2 regions of the Bacillus tequilensis genome follow, and region 1 is predicted to be linked to the other one. Evidence: a T-box and tRNA genes for the amino acid it is inferred to sense, from the RefSeq annotation. Region 1 holds a T-box; the other holds one or more tRNA genes.
The links. A T-box is a leader RNA that pairs with one kind of tRNA and senses whether it is charged. The one in region 1 lies ahead of tyrS (tyrosine--tRNA ligase), so its partner is inferred to be a tRNA-Tyr.
Positions count from the first base shown of each region.

Region 2: it has a tRNA-Tyr gene. The T-box ahead of tyrS (tyrosine--tRNA ligase) is inferred to sense a tRNA for this amino acid. The anticodon was not compared.

Region 1 covers NZ_CP048852.1:2,849,520-2,857,152, reverse strand. The annotation lists gene acsA (acetate--CoA ligase) at 62-1,780, shown strand; T-box leader at 1,835-2,072, shown strand; gene tyrS (tyrosine--tRNA ligase) at 2,122-3,390, shown strand; gene sr7p (small protein SR7P) at 3,524-3,652, shown strand; gene rpsD (30S ribosomal protein S4) at 3,674-4,276, opposite strand; gene G4P54_RS15150 (diguanylate cyclase domain-containing protein) at 4,571-6,310, shown strand; gene G4P54_RS15145 (GAF domain-containing protein) at 6,350-6,841, opposite strand; gene refZ (transcriptional regulator RefZ) at 6,969-7,592, shown strand; gene hisJ (histidinol-phosphatase HisJ) at 7,589-7,633, opposite strand, start outside.
Region 2 covers NZ_CP048852.1:881,851-889,483, reverse strand. The annotation lists gene G4P54_RS04700 (Type 1 glutamine amidotransferase-like domain-containing protein) at 1-325, opposite strand, end outside; gene G4P54_RS04695 (spore coat protein) at 450-731, shown strand; gene G4P54_RS04690 (hypothetical protein) at 749-952, opposite strand; gene spo0M (sporulation control protein Spo0M) at 1,090-1,866, shown strand; tRNA gene G4P54_RS04680 (tRNA-Leu) at 1,951-2,032, opposite strand; tRNA gene G4P54_RS04675 (tRNA-Leu) at 2,289-2,377, opposite strand; tRNA gene G4P54_RS04670 (tRNA-Cys) at 2,385-2,455, opposite strand; tRNA gene G4P54_RS04665 (tRNA-Gly) at 2,461-2,535, opposite strand; tRNA gene G4P54_RS04660 (tRNA-Gln) at 2,584-2,655, opposite strand; tRNA gene G4P54_RS04655 (tRNA-His) at 2,665-2,740, opposite strand; tRNA gene G4P54_RS04650 (tRNA-Trp) at 2,765-2,838, opposite strand; tRNA gene G4P54_RS04645 (tRNA-Tyr) at 2,844-2,928, opposite strand; tRNA gene G4P54_RS04640 (tRNA-Thr) at 2,950-3,022, opposite strand; tRNA gene G4P54_RS04635 (tRNA-Phe) at 3,028-3,103, opposite strand; tRNA gene G4P54_RS04630 (tRNA-Asp) at 3,116-3,192, opposite strand; tRNA gene G4P54_RS04625 (tRNA-Met) at 3,252-3,328, opposite strand; tRNA gene G4P54_RS04620 (tRNA-Val) at 3,336-3,411, opposite strand; tRNA gene G4P54_RS04615 (tRNA-Glu) at 3,421-3,492, opposite strand; tRNA gene G4P54_RS04610 (tRNA-Ser) at 3,527-3,618, opposite strand; tRNA gene G4P54_RS04605 (tRNA-Asn) at 3,624-3,698, opposite strand; rRNA gene rrf (5S ribosomal RNA) at 3,708-3,823, opposite strand; rRNA gene G4P54_RS04595 (23S ribosomal RNA) at 3,935-6,862, opposite strand; rRNA gene G4P54_RS04590 (16S ribosomal RNA) at 7,032-7,633, opposite strand, start outside.

The DNA.
Region 1 (7,633 bases):
AGAAGAATATGAATATATACTATAATAAAATGACAACTTCAGCAAAGGGGGATGTTTGGTCATGAATTTGAAAGCGTTGCCAGCAGTGGAAGGGGATCATCATTTAAAAAATTACGAAGAAACGTACCGGCATTTTGATTGGGCCGAGGCAGAGAAACATTTCTCCTGGCATGAGACTGGGAAACTGAATGCGGCGTATGAAGCAATTGACCGCCATGCCGAATCGTTTCGAAAAAACAAAGTAGCGCTTTATTATAAAGACGCAAACCGGAATGAAAAATACACATTTAAAGAAATGAAGGAAGAATCAAACAGAGCCGGGAATGTGCTGAAACGGTATGGAAATGTGGAAAAAGGGGACCGCGTTTTTATTTTTATGCCGAGATCCCCCGAGCTTTATTTTATTATGCTTGGCGCCATCAAAATTGGCGCCATCGCCGGCCCGCTTTTCGAAGCGTTTATGGAGGGCGCGGTGAAGGATCGGCTTGAAAACAGCGAGGCAAAGGTTGTTGTCACAACGCCTGAGCTGCTGGATAGAATCCCGGCTGACAAGCTGCCTCACTTACAGCATATATTTGTAGTCGGCGGAGAGGCTGAGAGCGGCACAAACATTATCAATTATGAGGAAGCAGCAAGACAGGAGAGCGCAAGGCTGGATATCGAATGGATGGACAAAAAAGACGGTTATCTGCTTCACTATACATCAGGTTCCACTGGAACGCCAAAGGGTGTGCTTCATGTCCATGAAGCGATGATTCAGCAATATCAAACAGGAAAGTGGGTTCTTGATTTAAAGGAAGAAGACATTTACTGGTGCACCGCTGATCCGGGCTGGGTGACAGGTACGGTATACGGCATTTTTGCACCGTGGCTGAATGGAGCGACAAATGTCATCGTTGGCGGCCGTTTCAGTCCGGAAAGCTGGTATGGAACGATTGAGAAGCTTGGCGTCACCGTCTGGTACAGCGCGCCGACCGCGTTTCGGATGCTGATGGGAGCGGGAGATGAGATGGCTGCGAAATATGATCTCACCTCGCTACGGCATGTGCTCAGTGTCGGTGAGCCGCTAAATCCGGAAGTCATCAGATGGGGGCATAAAGTTTTTAACAAACGAATCCATGATACATGGTGGATGACAGAAACGGGCAGTCAGCTTATCTGCAACTATCCTTGCATGGATATTAAACCGGGCTCAATGGGTAAGCCGATTCCCGGTGTGAAGGCAGCGATCGTTGACAATCAGGGCAACGAGCTTCCGCCGTACCGAATGGGCAACCTTGCCATAAAAAAAGGCTGGCCTTCCATGATGCATACCATTTGGAACAATCCTGAAAAGTACGAATCGTATTTTATGCCGGGCGGCTGGTATGTGTCTGGCGATTCTGCTTACATGGATGATGAGGGATATTTCTGGTTCCAAGGCAGAGTTGATGACGTCATCATGACCTCCGGTGAGCGCGTCGGCCCATTTGAAGTGGAAAGCAAGCTTGTCGAACATCCAGCCATTGCGGAAGCAGGCGTGATCGGAAAGCCTGATCCGGTGCGGGGAGAAATCATTAAAGCCTTTATTGCGCTCAGAGAAGGATTTGAGCCGTCTGATAAACTGAAAGAAGAAATCCGCCTCTTTGTGAAGCAGGGTCTCGCAGCCCATGCCGCTCCGCGTGAGATTGAATTTAAAGATAAGCTTCCGAAAACCCGAAGCGGAAAAATTATGAGACGCGTGCTGAAGGCGTGGGAGCTCAATCTGCCGGCTGGTGATCTGTCAACGATGGAGGATTAAAAGGCGGCGTTGACATGGGATTTTATTTATGTTAAAAATGATATAGCTTCATATGAAAAGGTAAAGATTGAGACAAGTAGGATATCCTTACGTCCCAGAGAGCTGATGGCCGGTGAAAATCAGTACAGACGGATATATCGAATACACTCATGAACCGCTTTTGCAAACAAAGCCGGCGAGGCTTTCAGTAGTGAAAGAACGGACCTGATCCGTTATCAGGCAAAGTGATAAGACGAATGTTTTGTGTTCTCTTATTAGTAGGGTGGTACCGCGATAATCAATCGTCCCTTCGTGTAAACGAAGGGGCGTTTTTTATTTTAATAAAAAAGGAGTTTTATCTTATGACAAACTTACTTGAAGACTTATCCTTCCGTGGATTGATTCAGCAAATGACAGATGAAGAAGGATTGAATAAACAGCTGAATGAAGAAAAAATCCGCCTGTACTCCGGCTTTGATCCGACCGCAGACAGCTTGCATATCGGACATCTGCTGCCCATTTTAACACTCCGCCGTTTTCAGCTTGCGGGGCATCATCCCATTGCGCTTGTGGGCGGTGCGACGGGCCTCATTGGCGATCCGAGCGGAAAAAAAGCGGAGCGTACATTAAACACAGCTGACATCGTATCCGAATGGTCCCAAAAAATCAAAAACCAGCTGTCCAGATTTCTAGATTTTGACGCAGCAGAAAACCCTGCTGTCATCGCGAACAACTTTGACTGGATCGGCAAAATGAATGTGATTGACTTCCTTCGTGACGTCGGTAAAAATTTCGGCATCAATTACATGCTGGCAAAAGACACGGTCAGCTCAAGAATTGAATCCGGCATCTCATACACGGAATTCAGCTACATGATTCTTCAATCGTATGATTTCTTAAATCTTTACAGAGACCAAAACTGCAAACTGCAAATCGGAGGAAGCGATCAGTGGGGCAACATCACGGCGGGCCTTGAACTGATCAGAAAATCAGAAGAAGAAGGAGCAAAAGCGTTTGGCCTTACGATTCCGCTTGTCACAAAAGCAGATGGCACGAAATTCGGAAAAACGGAAGGCGGCGCGATCTGGCTTGATAAGGAAAAAACATCGCCATATGAATTCTATCAATTCTGGATCAACACAGATGACCGTGACGTTATCAAATACTTGAAATACTTCACATTCCTATCAAAAGAGGAAATTGAAGCGTACGCTGAAAAAACAGAAACGGCGCCTGAAAAACGTGAAGCACAAAAACGCCTGGCAGAAGAAGTGACAGCGCTCGTTCATGGAGATGACGCACTGAAGCAAGCTATCAACATCTCCCAAGCATTGTTCAGCGGCAATATTAAAGAACTTTCCGCCCAAGACGTAAAAGTCGGCTTTAAAGATGTTCCGTCTATGGAAGCTGACAGCAGCCAAGAGCTATCACTAGTCGATGTGTTGGTACAATCTACATTATCTCCATCTAAACGCCAAGCTCGTGAAGATATTCAAAACGGCGCTGTTTACATTAACGGCGAACGTCAGACAGAAGTGAATTATATTTTATCGGATGAAGACCGCATTGAGGGCCAATTTACTGTCCTGCGTCGCGGAAAGAAAAAATACTTCCTTGTAACGTATAAATAAGAAAAAAGATCCTTTGCCCTTAGCGGCAAAGGATCTTTTTTGGTTTATCGCATAGGAATAACAGGAAAAGAGTATATTAGATAGGGCAAACACGACGGCAATCACCACCCTTTAAAAGAAAGGAGCGCTCACCGTGAATCTCATGTGTACGATTGCAAAAGAAAGACTTCAGCGGGATTATTGGGAGCAGCAGGCGCTAACAAATGTTGGCCGGTTAGAGGAAGAAGACGAATCAGACGATAAAAAAACCCCGACCGCATAGCGGCAGGGGTTTTTAGACCGATTAACGAGAGTAGAACTCAACGATAAGCGCTTCGTTAATTTCCGGAGCAAGTTCAGAACGCTCAGGAAGACGAGTGAAAGTACCTTCAAGCTTTTCAGCGTCGAAAGTAAGGTATTCAGGAACGAAGTTGTTTACTTCAACAGATTCCTTGATGATAGAAAGGTTTCTTGATTTTTCGCGAACACCGATTGTTTGACCAGGTTTTACTTGGTAAGACGGGATGTCAACGCGGCTTCCGTCTACAAGAATGTGACCGTGGTTAACCAATTGGCGAGCTTGACGGCGAGTACGTGCTAAACCTAGCTTGTACACAACGTTATCAAGACGAGAATCTAAAAGAATCATGAAGTTTTCACCGTGTTTACCAGTCATTTTTGCAGCTTTGTCAAACAATGTGCGGAATTGGCGTTCATTTACACCGTACATGTGACGAAGCTTTTGCTTTTCTTGCAATTGCAAACCGTATTCTGATAATTTTTTACGTTGTCCTGGGCCGTGTGGACCTGGAGCGTAAGGGCGTTTTTCTAATTCTTTTCCTGTACCGCTAAGAGAGATTCCTAGACGGCGGGACAGTTTCCAAGATGGACCTGTATAGCGAGCCATAATGTGACTCCTCCTTTGGTTTTATTTTTGTGGAAAATAAAAACCGTCTGCTCTATTCGACCATGTACATTTTGTTTTCATGTATCCTCGCTCCAGCAGCAGAGAGTTACACGATACACCTTATGGATAAGGAACAAAATGAAAACATAGAAGCTGAACAAAAAGGCTGCAATATTTCACACAAAGGTCATTATATAATTTATTTGTTTTGAAGTCAACCATTCCTGCATTATTGCTTTGCCGTTTATGATATAATAAACAAAAATTAGTGGTAAACTTTTAGGTGATAAAAACATGGTAGAACAAACTAAAGATCAATTATCCGCCTTTCATTATCATATGCTCGATTTTTTATTGACCAAATCTGAAAAAGTCACATTTACCGACTCTTTCAGATGGCTGGCTTCAGCTATTCACACCTATTTTTCAACCCTTTGTGTTTCGCTTACACCGGCACCATCTGACTCTGCGGCAAAACCGGCAAATGATGAAGTGCGTTTTTTCGCTTCGAAAATCAACGCTTCATTTTATATGATTGAGGACGGTTCCGGCAGATGCTTTCATCTTACATGCAGGCAGGAGGGAGCGATTCCCGGGGAGCTTCCGGACGTGGTTGCTTCATTTTTAAACCGGTCGATGAAACAGGAAAGACTCGTTAACAAAATGATTTATCAAAAAAAGATATACAAAATGACAGAGCTGTTTCATTCACTTCTTGATCAGACAGAGGTGCTGAAGCAGCTTTTAGAAAGTCTGACAAATACATTTTCTCTTTTTGAGTTTTCTTTATTTATATCGCACGATCAAGACCAATGTTTAGGGGTTCCTGCAAAAGAGCTGTATATGGAAGGGGAAAAATCCGATTCCTTTGCGCTCAAAGTATATTTGTCCGGAGATATTGTACGGAAAAATGAATCTGCCGCTTATATTCCGATCAAAGGTCAGCAGGGGACATACGGGGTGTTGAAGGCTGAGGGAACGGGTGACAGCTTTCTTACTGACGCCTACATTAATGAAATGTCGCTGTTAGCAAACGCGGCGGGAAAAGCATTTGAAAACGCTCAGCTCTATGAACAATCAAAAGCGAGCATCGCAAATTTAGAATTGATCAATGAAACGTCACGCCGCCTGAATCAGCGGCTGACACTGACTGATACAATGCATGATCTGGCTGTGAGAATGGCAGAATCGTTTCAAGCAGAAGAAGTGGGCTTTTTTCATATAGACCATTTTGAAAACCAAACACTGCTCCCCGGCAGCACAGCGTTTTTTAAAGAAACAAAGCCAGCTGATTTTTATAATGAGTTGAAGGAAAAGCTGTATGAAGGGGAAAAAGGGGTATTCGTCGGAAATGGCCAGTCTGTTTTCGGAGAGTCCGGCTACGGCTCGCTGATGGCTGCTCCCATGATCGAAAATGACAGGCTTTTGGGCTTTGCGGTTTTATTGAAACAGGAGATGTACGCTTTTACATTTGAAATGTACAAGCTGTTTCAGGCGCTGATTCATCACGCCACACTGGCTGTAACGAACTCAATGCTCCGCGACCGCCTTGAACATCTCGTGAAAACAGATCAGCTGACAGAACTGTATTCAAGAGTATATTTAGATGAGAAAATTCAATACAGCATGAAAATTCACCAAAAAGGTGTCTTTATTCTTGTTGATATTGATAATTTTAAGAATGTTAATGATACGTACGGCCACCAGACTGGGGACGAGATTTTAATTCAAGTTGCTTCTGTGATTAAAAGCAACATCCGAAAGCATGATGTCGGCGCCCGCTGGGGAGGCGAGGAGCTGGCGGTTTATTTGCCGAACGTGACGGTTGCGGTGGGAAAACGGATTACTGAAAGACTGGTTTATGCGGTCAGAAAAAACACGAAACCCAAGGTAACCATTTCATGCGGCATTTCCTGCTGGACGGCAAAAACAAGAAAGTCCCTGAAAGAGCTTGTGTATGAGGCTGATGAAGCGCTCTACAGCGCGAAACGAAGCGGAAAAAACCGCTTGATGATTCACGACTCAATAAAATAAAAAAAGCCCAAAACGATATTTCGGTTTTGGGCTTTTATATTACTGCGCCAATGCTATTTCAAGCTTTTGGGCAAATTGTGATAAATACTTTTCGTCGATTTCGTCGAATCGGTTTTTCACCGGGCTGTCGATGTCCAAAACCCCGACAACTTTTCCGCCAACATGAATCGGGATCACAATTTCTGATTGAGACGCCGCATCGCAGGCGATATGTCCCGGAAACGCGTTTACATCCTCAACACGCTCCACTTTTCCGTTTGCATACGCTGTGCCGCAAACCCCTCTTCCGAAAGGAATCCGCACACATGCCGGCAGACCTTGAAACGGCCCCAGCACAAGCTGTCCGTCCTCTTCTTTGGCAAAATAAAAACCTGCCCAGTTGACCTCAGGCAAGGAATGATAGAGGAGCGCTGAGGCGTTTGCATAGTTTGCAATTTGATCTGTTTCGTCTTCGGTCATGGCTTCGAGCTGTTTTAGCAGAAGCTGATAGTCTTTTTCTTTATCTCCAGATTGTTTTTCGACATGGATCATGGGAAACCCTCACTTTTTTCTATAGTATAAAACAAAGGTCCGGCTTTTCTGCCGGCATTTGTCGATAAGTTCTTACAGGAACAGCGGCCTTCTGCTTGAATAGTATCAAGAGGAAGGAGTGAGCCGTATGAAAGTAAGCGCCAAAGACAAAATTATTGAATCTGCTGTCATGCTCTTTAACCAAAAAGGATTTTCCGGCACATCTGTCCGTGAAATCGCAAAGTCAGCTGATGTAAATGTTGCGCACATCTCCTACTATTTTAAAGGCAAAGGAGGTTTGATGGAATACTTAGTTTCAGAGTTTTACGAAGGCTACAGCAATACGCTAGAAACAGCGGCAGGCAATATCTCTTCTCAAAGCACGCAGGAACAGCTTCTCCAATTGGTTTTCGATATTTTATCCTATCAGCATAATCATCGTCAATTAACTCGGTTTGTCTACCGGGAAGTCACGATTGACTCCACGTTAAACAGGGAAATTATGTCGACATATCTAATGAAGGAAAAGTACATCTTCCAGCTGATCATTGAGGAAGGAGAAAAACAGCGTGAGCATTTGACGCTGCCGCTGCCTCATTTTATTCTCCAATTAAAATCTCTTTTGATGATGCCCTATCTCCAGCCTCAATATATTTCAGAAGTGCTCTACATGCAGCCGCACGAGCCGTACTTTTATAAAATGTATTTTGAAGAAATCAAAATTTGGATCAGAAGCGTCTTCCGGACAGGGGACGTAGCGCTTATCAATTAGCACCGCTCCAAAAACGCATCATACGCATATCCTACGTCTCC
Region 2 (7,633 bases), 2.0 Mb from region 1:
TGAGATCCAGCCCCCACTCCTTCCACAACACAAGCATATTCCGCGTATTTCCCCCGCCGACATAAATCACGTCCTTTTCCATAAGAAAAGAAATTAAATCTGTTGACGGCGGCTTAAACAATGACAAATGAGACGGCACACAATCTAGTGATTGAAATGCAGTATAAAACCGCTGCACATAATTTTGAGAATCACCGCTCGCCGTCGGCAAAAAACAAATACGAGGCGACTTCCGCTCTGATTGATTGATGATATATTGATCGAGTGACAAATGGTCCGGCTCCATCGAAAACCCTCCGCCGCCCATCGCAATAATCTGTCTCATCATCCTACCCCCTGGAAACATTTGTTGTTCATTATAGCATTTTGTATAAATGCAGGGTAAATCCTTTCTGAACAGGGGAATCTACAAAATAAAGTCCACCTGACATTAATAGGAGATGAAGCCATTGAACGATTTCTCAGGCCAGATCATACCTGTAACAGTTCTTGATTGCTTAACAACAATCAAAACCAGCATTAAAAAGTATACTGCCGCAATAAAAGAAACCGCAAACCCGGGCCTTAGAACAGCGTTGCATGATCAATTAGATGCAGCTGCCCATCTGCATGGTGAACTGTCAGAATTCCTCTTGGAAAAAGGGTGGCTCATAGATAAACAATTTCAAATCGATTCGCTTTTATCTTGCAGAGAACTGGAACAAAGTCATACAAAAAAGACGATGTCTTGAGACACCGTCTCTTTATTTTATTGCTCCACTCTTCTTAAAGCCTCATTTACCGTTTCTTTTATAAACGCGTCTTCACCGCTTAATCGCTCTAAATTGAGATCGCCGTTTCTCAGTCTTTCAGAAATATTGTTTATATCCTCCTCTACCGTAATTTGCAGCTCACCGGCCAAAAACATTCTGTGTAATTCATCAGCAACCATACGTTCTTTATCCAATTCAATCCGCTCCTTTGCTTTCCATATTATTCTTAGTCTGTCCGAAAGCGGACAAATAATAGGAAAAAAGTATGAATCAAATGAATCTTTTTTCCTCCTTCTTACGTATATCTGTTGAAAAAAAGAAAAAGGGGAAATCTAACATGTCATTTTTTAAAAAGCTTGCGGCAAGTGCAGGAATCGGTGCCGCAAAAGTAGATACAATTTTAGAGAAAGACGCATACTATCCAGGAGAAGAAGTAAGAGGAACTGTCCATGTCAAAGGCGGGAAAATCTCTCAGGACATCCGCTATATTGATTTACAGCTTAATACACGGTACGTCATTGTAAAAGATGATGAAGAGCACCGGAAATACGCTACAATCCATTCTTTCCGGGTCACTGGTTCATTCACCATCCAGCCTGGAGAAGAGCATCAATTTCCGTTCTCATTCACCCTCCCTCTTGATACACCGATCACTGTAGGGAAAGTAGAGGTCGCCGTGGTGACAGACCTTGATATCCAAGGCGGTATCGATAAATCCGACCATGACCGCATTTTCGTTGAAGCACATCCTTGGATGGAAAGTGTGCTGGAAGCAATCGAAAACCTAGGCTTCCGCCTTAACGAAGCAGACTGTGAACAAGCGCCTTACTTCCGGCGCCGCCTACCGTTCGTTCAAGAATTCGAGTTCGTTCCGACTTCCGGATATTATCGTCAGATGCTTGATGAATTAGAGCTCATTTTCCTTTTAGACGAAGACGGTTTGGAAATCATTTTCGAAGTCGACCGCAGGGCAAGAGGACTGCGAGGATGGCTGGAAGAGATGTATAATGACAGAGAACAGCTCGTACGAGTCCGCTTCAGCCAATCAGAGCTTGAAGATACAGAAGAGCTTGAAGAGGTGCTAGGAGAGATCATAGACCAATACGCTGAGTAAATGAAAAAAAGAGCCTCAACTAGAATGGGCTCTTTTTCTTTGATAAAATAAAAAAACTCGTTTATATAAAACGAGTTTTCAGTATACCGGTGGTCGGGGTCGAACCGACACTCCAGAAGGAACACGATTTTGAGTCGTGCGCGTCTGCCAATTCCGCCACACCGGCAAGTTTTTCGTCGTATCTAACCGACGTCTATAAATATATCATGGTTCTTGTAATATGTCAACGTATTTCAAAAAAGTTTTTTTGGAAATATAAATTAAAGAGTGTTAGAAAGTTCTTTATCATCAATGTGTCATAACTTAGCCAGTTATGATAAATCTAAGCAATAAAAAAATGATCTACTTCAGTAGATCATTAATGTGATTAGTTATAATGACAAAACGCAAACACCAATTTCAACTTATCATGTAAGTAAAATTGGTGCCGAGGGCCGGACTTGAACCGGCACGGTAGTCACCTACCGCAGGATTTTAAGTCCTGTGTGTCTGCCAATTCCACCACCCCGGCAATAAGAAGGCGACACCCGGATTCGAACCGGGGATAAAGGTTTTGCAGACCTCTGCCTTACCACTTGGCTATGCCGCCATAATTGGAGCGGAAGACGGGATTCGAACCCGCGACCCCCACCTTGGCAAGGTGGTGTTCTACCACTGAACTACTTCCGCATCTTAAGGAACTTAATACATAATATGCAGTTAATATAAAAAATGAGACTGGGCTAGCTGGATTCGAACCAACGCATGACGGAGTCAAAGTCCGTTGCCTTACCGCTTGGCTATAGCCCAATGATAATATGGGGCGATTGATGGGAATCGAACCCACGAGTGCCAGAGCCACAATCTGGTGCGTTAACCACTTCGCCACAACCGCCATAATCTCAAGATGTCATAAATTTGGCAGGGGCAGTAGGAATCGAACCCACACCGGAGGTTTTGGAGACCTCTGTTCTACCGTTAAACTATGCCCCTATAAATGGTGGAGGGGGGCAGATTCGAACTGCCGAACCCTGAGGGAGCGGATTTACAGTCCGCCGCGTTTAGCCACTTCGCTACCCCTCCACAATGTTTTTTGAAAAACAGTGCCGGCAAGAGGACTTGAACCCCCAACCTACTGATTACAAGTCAGTTGCTCTACCAATTGAGCTACACCGGCATAAATGGTGGCTCGGGACGGAATCGAACCGCCGACACACGGATTTTCAGTCCGTTGCTCTACCAACTGAGCTACCGAGCCTTATTATTTAAATGGCGGTCCGGACGGGACTCGAACCCGCGACCTCCTGCGTGACAGGCAGGCATTCTAACCAACTGAACTACCGGACCATTTGTATATGTTTTTTTGGTTGCACCCTTCGGGCACTCCTTATTTCATAGATATAATTTGGTTGCGGGGGCAGGATTTGAACCTGCGACCTTCGGGTTATGAGCCCGACGAGCTACCGAACTGCTCCACCCCGCGATGATAATGGTGGAGGATGACGGGCTCGAACCGCCGACCCTCTGCTTGTAAGGCAGATGCTCTCCCAGCTGAGCTAATCCTCCATCATATAATGACCCGTACGGGATTCGAACCCGTGTTACCGCCGTGAAAGGGCGGTGTCTTAACCGCTTGACCAACGGGCCCAGACTTTTAATTGTAATTATGTATAAGTATCAGTGGCGGAGAGCAAGGGATTCGAACCCTTGAGACGGAGTTGACCGCCTACACGATTTCCAATCGTGCTCCTTCGACCACTCGGACAGCTCTCCAATAATGGCTCCGCAGGTAGGATTCGAACCTACGACCGATCGGTTAACAGCCGATAGCTCTACCACTGAGCTACTGCGGAATGAAGTCTGCCTGGCGATGTCCTACTCTCACAGGGGGAAACCCCCGACTACCATCGGCGCTGAAGAGCTTAACTTCCGTGTTCGGTATGGGAACGGGTGTGACCTCTTCGCCATCATCACCAGACAAATTCAGTGACATTTAACATTATACTATGTATCCTTGAGAAAATCAAGTGTTTTTCGAAAAAAACTTATTCTCTCAAAACTAGATAACAGGTGTGACATCATTCAACATGTGGTTAAGTCCTCGATCGATTAGTATCTGTCAGCTCCATGTGTCGCCACACTTCCACCTCAGACCTATCAACCTGATCATCTTTCAGGGATCTTACTTCCTTGCGGAATGGGAAATCTCATCTTGAGGGGGGCTTCATGCTTAGATGCTTTCAGCACTTATCCCGTCCGCACATAGCTACCCAGCGATGCCCTTGGCAGAACAACTGGTACACCAGCGGTGCGTCCATCCCGGTCCTCTCGTACTAAGGACAGCTCCTCTCAAATTTCCTGCGCCCGCGACGGATAGGGACCGAACTGTCTCACGACGTTCTGAACCCAGCTCGCGTACCGCTTTAATGGGCGAACAGCCCAACCCTTGGGACCGACTACAGCCCCAGGATGCGATGAGCCGACATCGAGGTGCCAAACCTCCCCGTCGATGTGGACTCTTGGGGGAGATAAGCCTGTTATCCCCGGGGTAGCTTTTATCCGTTGAGCGATGGCCCTTCCATGCGGAACCACCGGATCACTAAGCCCGACTTTCGTCCCTGCTCGACTTGTAGGTCTCGCAGTCAAGCTCCCTTGTGCCTTTACACTCTGCGAATGATTTCCAACCATTCTGAGGGAACCTTTGGGCGCCTCCGTTACCTTTTAGGAGGCGACCGCCCCAGTCAAACTGCCCACCTGACACTGTCTCCCCGCCCGATAAGGGCGGCGGGTTAGAAGGTCAATACAGCCAGGGTAGTATCCCACCGATGCCTCCACCGAAGCTGGCGCTCCGGTTTCCAAGGCTCCTACCTATCCTGTACAAGCTGTACCAACATTCAATATCAGGCTGCAGTAAAGCTCCACGGGGTCTTTCCGTCCTGTCGCGGGTAACCTGCATCTTCACAGGTACTATAATTTCACCGAGTCTCTCGTTGAGACAGTGCCCAGATCGTTGCGCCTTTCGTGCGGGTCGGAACTTACCCGACAAGGAATTTCGCTACCTTAGGACCGTTATAGTTACGGCCGCCGTTTACTGGGGCTTCAATTCGCACCTTCGCTTACGCTAAGCGCTCCTCTTAACCTTCCAGCACCGGGCAGGCGTCAGCCCCTATACTTCGCCTTGCGGCTTCGCAGAGACCTGTGTTTTTGCTAAACAGTCGCCTGGGCCTATTCACTGCGGCTCTCTCGGGCTTGCACCCTAACAGAGCACCCCTTCTCCCGAAGTTACGGGGTCATTTTGCCGAGTTCCTTAACGAGAGTTCTCTCGATCACCTTAGGATTCTCTCCTCGCCTACCTGTGTCGGTTTGCGGTACGGGCACCTCTCACCTCGCTAGAGGCTTTTCTTGGCAGTGTGGAATCAGGAACTTCGCTACTATATTTCGCTCGCCATCACAGCTCAGCCTTATGGGAAACGGATTTGCCTATTTCCCAGCCTAACTGCTTGGACGCGGATATCCAATACCGCGCTTACCCTATCCTCCTGCGTCCCCCCATTGCTCAAATGGTGAGGAGGTGGTACAGGAATATCAACCTGTTGTCCATCGCCTACGCCTTTCGGCCTCGGCTTAGGTCCCGACTAACCCTGAGCGGACGAGCCTTCCTCAGGAAACCTTAGGCATTCGGTGGAGGGGATTCTCACCCCTCTTTCGCTACTCATACCGGCATTCTCACTTCTAAGCGCTCCACCAGTCCTTCCGGTCTGGCTTCACAGCCCTTAGAACGCTCTCCTACCACTGTTCGAAGAACAGTCCGCAGCTTCGGTGATACGTTTAGCCCCGGTACATTTTCGGCGCAGAGTCACTCGACCAGTGAGCTATTACGCACTCTTTAAATGGTGGCTGCTTCTAAGCCAACATCCTGGTTGTCTAAGCAACTCCACATCCTTTTCCACTTAACGTATACTTTGGGACCTTAGCTGGCGGTCTGGGCTGTTTCCCTTTCGACTACGGATCTTATCACTCGCAGTCTGACTCCCAAGGATAAGTCATTGGCATTCGGAGTTTGACTGAATTCGGTAACCCGGTAGGGGCCCCTAGTCCAATCAGTGCTCTACCTCCAAGACTCTTACCTTGAGGCTAGCCCTAAAGCTATTTCGGAGAGAACCAGCTATCTCCAGGTTCGATTGGCATTTCACCCCTACCCACACCTCATCCCCGCACTTTTCAACGTGCGTGGGTTCGGGCCTCCATTCAGTGTTACCTGAACTTCACCCTGGACATGGGTAGATCACCTGGTTTCGGGTCTACGACCACGTACTCATGCGCCCTATTCAGACTCGCTTTCGCTGCGGCTCCGCATCTTCTGCTTAACCTTGCACGGGATCGTAACTCGCCGGTTCATTCTACAAAAGGCACGCCATCACCCATTAACGGGCTCTGACTACTTGTAGGCACACGGTTTCAGGATCTCTTTCACTCCCCTTCCGGGGTGCTTTTCACCTTTCCCTCACGGTACTGGTTCACTATCGGTCACTAGGGAGTATTTAGCCTTGGGAGATGGTCCTCCCGGATTCCGACGGAATTTCACGTGTTCCGCCGTACTCAGGATCCACTCAGGAGAGAACGAAGTTTTGACTACAGGGCTGTTACCTTCTATGGCGGGCCTTTCCAGACCTCTTCATCTACCTCGTTCTTTTGTAACTCCGTACAGAGTGTCCTACAACCCCAAGAGGCAAGCCTCTTGGTTTGGGCTGATCCCGTTTCGCTCGCCGCTACTCAGGGAATCGCATTTGCTTTCTCTTCCTCCGGGTACTTAGATGTTTCAGTTCCCCGGGTCTGCCTTCTCATATCCTATGTATTCAGATATGGATACCACTCCATTACGAGTGGTGGGTTTCCCCATTCGGAAATCTCCGGATCAAAGCTTGCTTACAGCTCCCCGAAGCATATCGGTGTTCGTCCCGTCCTTCATCGGCTCCTAGTGCCAAGGCATCCACCGTGCGCCCTTTCTAACTTAACCGTTAAAAAGAATCACTATGTGATATCTTGTCTTACTAATTGAATGTGATGTCTACTGTTATCTAGTTTTCAAAGAACACGTTTCGAAGGAATGATCCTTCAAAACTAAACAAGACAGGGAACGTTCTGTTTATAAGACCCAAGGTCTTATATTCCGTATATATCCTTAGAAAGGAGGTGATCCAGCCGCACCTTCCGATACGGCTACCTTGTTACGACTTCACCCCAATCATCTGTCCCACCTTCGGCGGCTGGCTCCTAAAAGGTTACCTCACCGACTTCGGGTGTTACAAACTCTCGTGGTGTGACGGGCGGTGTGTACAAGGCCCGGGAACGTATTCACCGCGGCATGCTGATCCGCGATTACTAGCGATTCCAGCTTCACGCAGTCGAGTTGCAGACTGCGATCCGAACTGAGAACAGATTTGTGGGATTGGCTTAACCTCGCGGTTTCGCTGCCCTTTGTTCTGTCCATTGTAGCACGTGTGTAGCCCAGGTCATAAGGGGCATGATGATTTGACGTCATCCCCACCTTCCTCCGGTTTGTCACCGGCAGTCACCTTAGAGTGCCCAACTGAATGCTGGCAACTAAGATCAAGGGTTGCGCTCGTTGCGGGACTTAACCCAACATCTCACGACACGAGCTGACGACAACCATGCACCACCTGTCACTCTGCCCCCGAAGGGGACGTCCTATCTCTAGGATTGTCAGAGGATGTCAAGACCTGGTAAGGTTCTTCGCGTTGCTTCGAATTAAACCACATGCTCCACC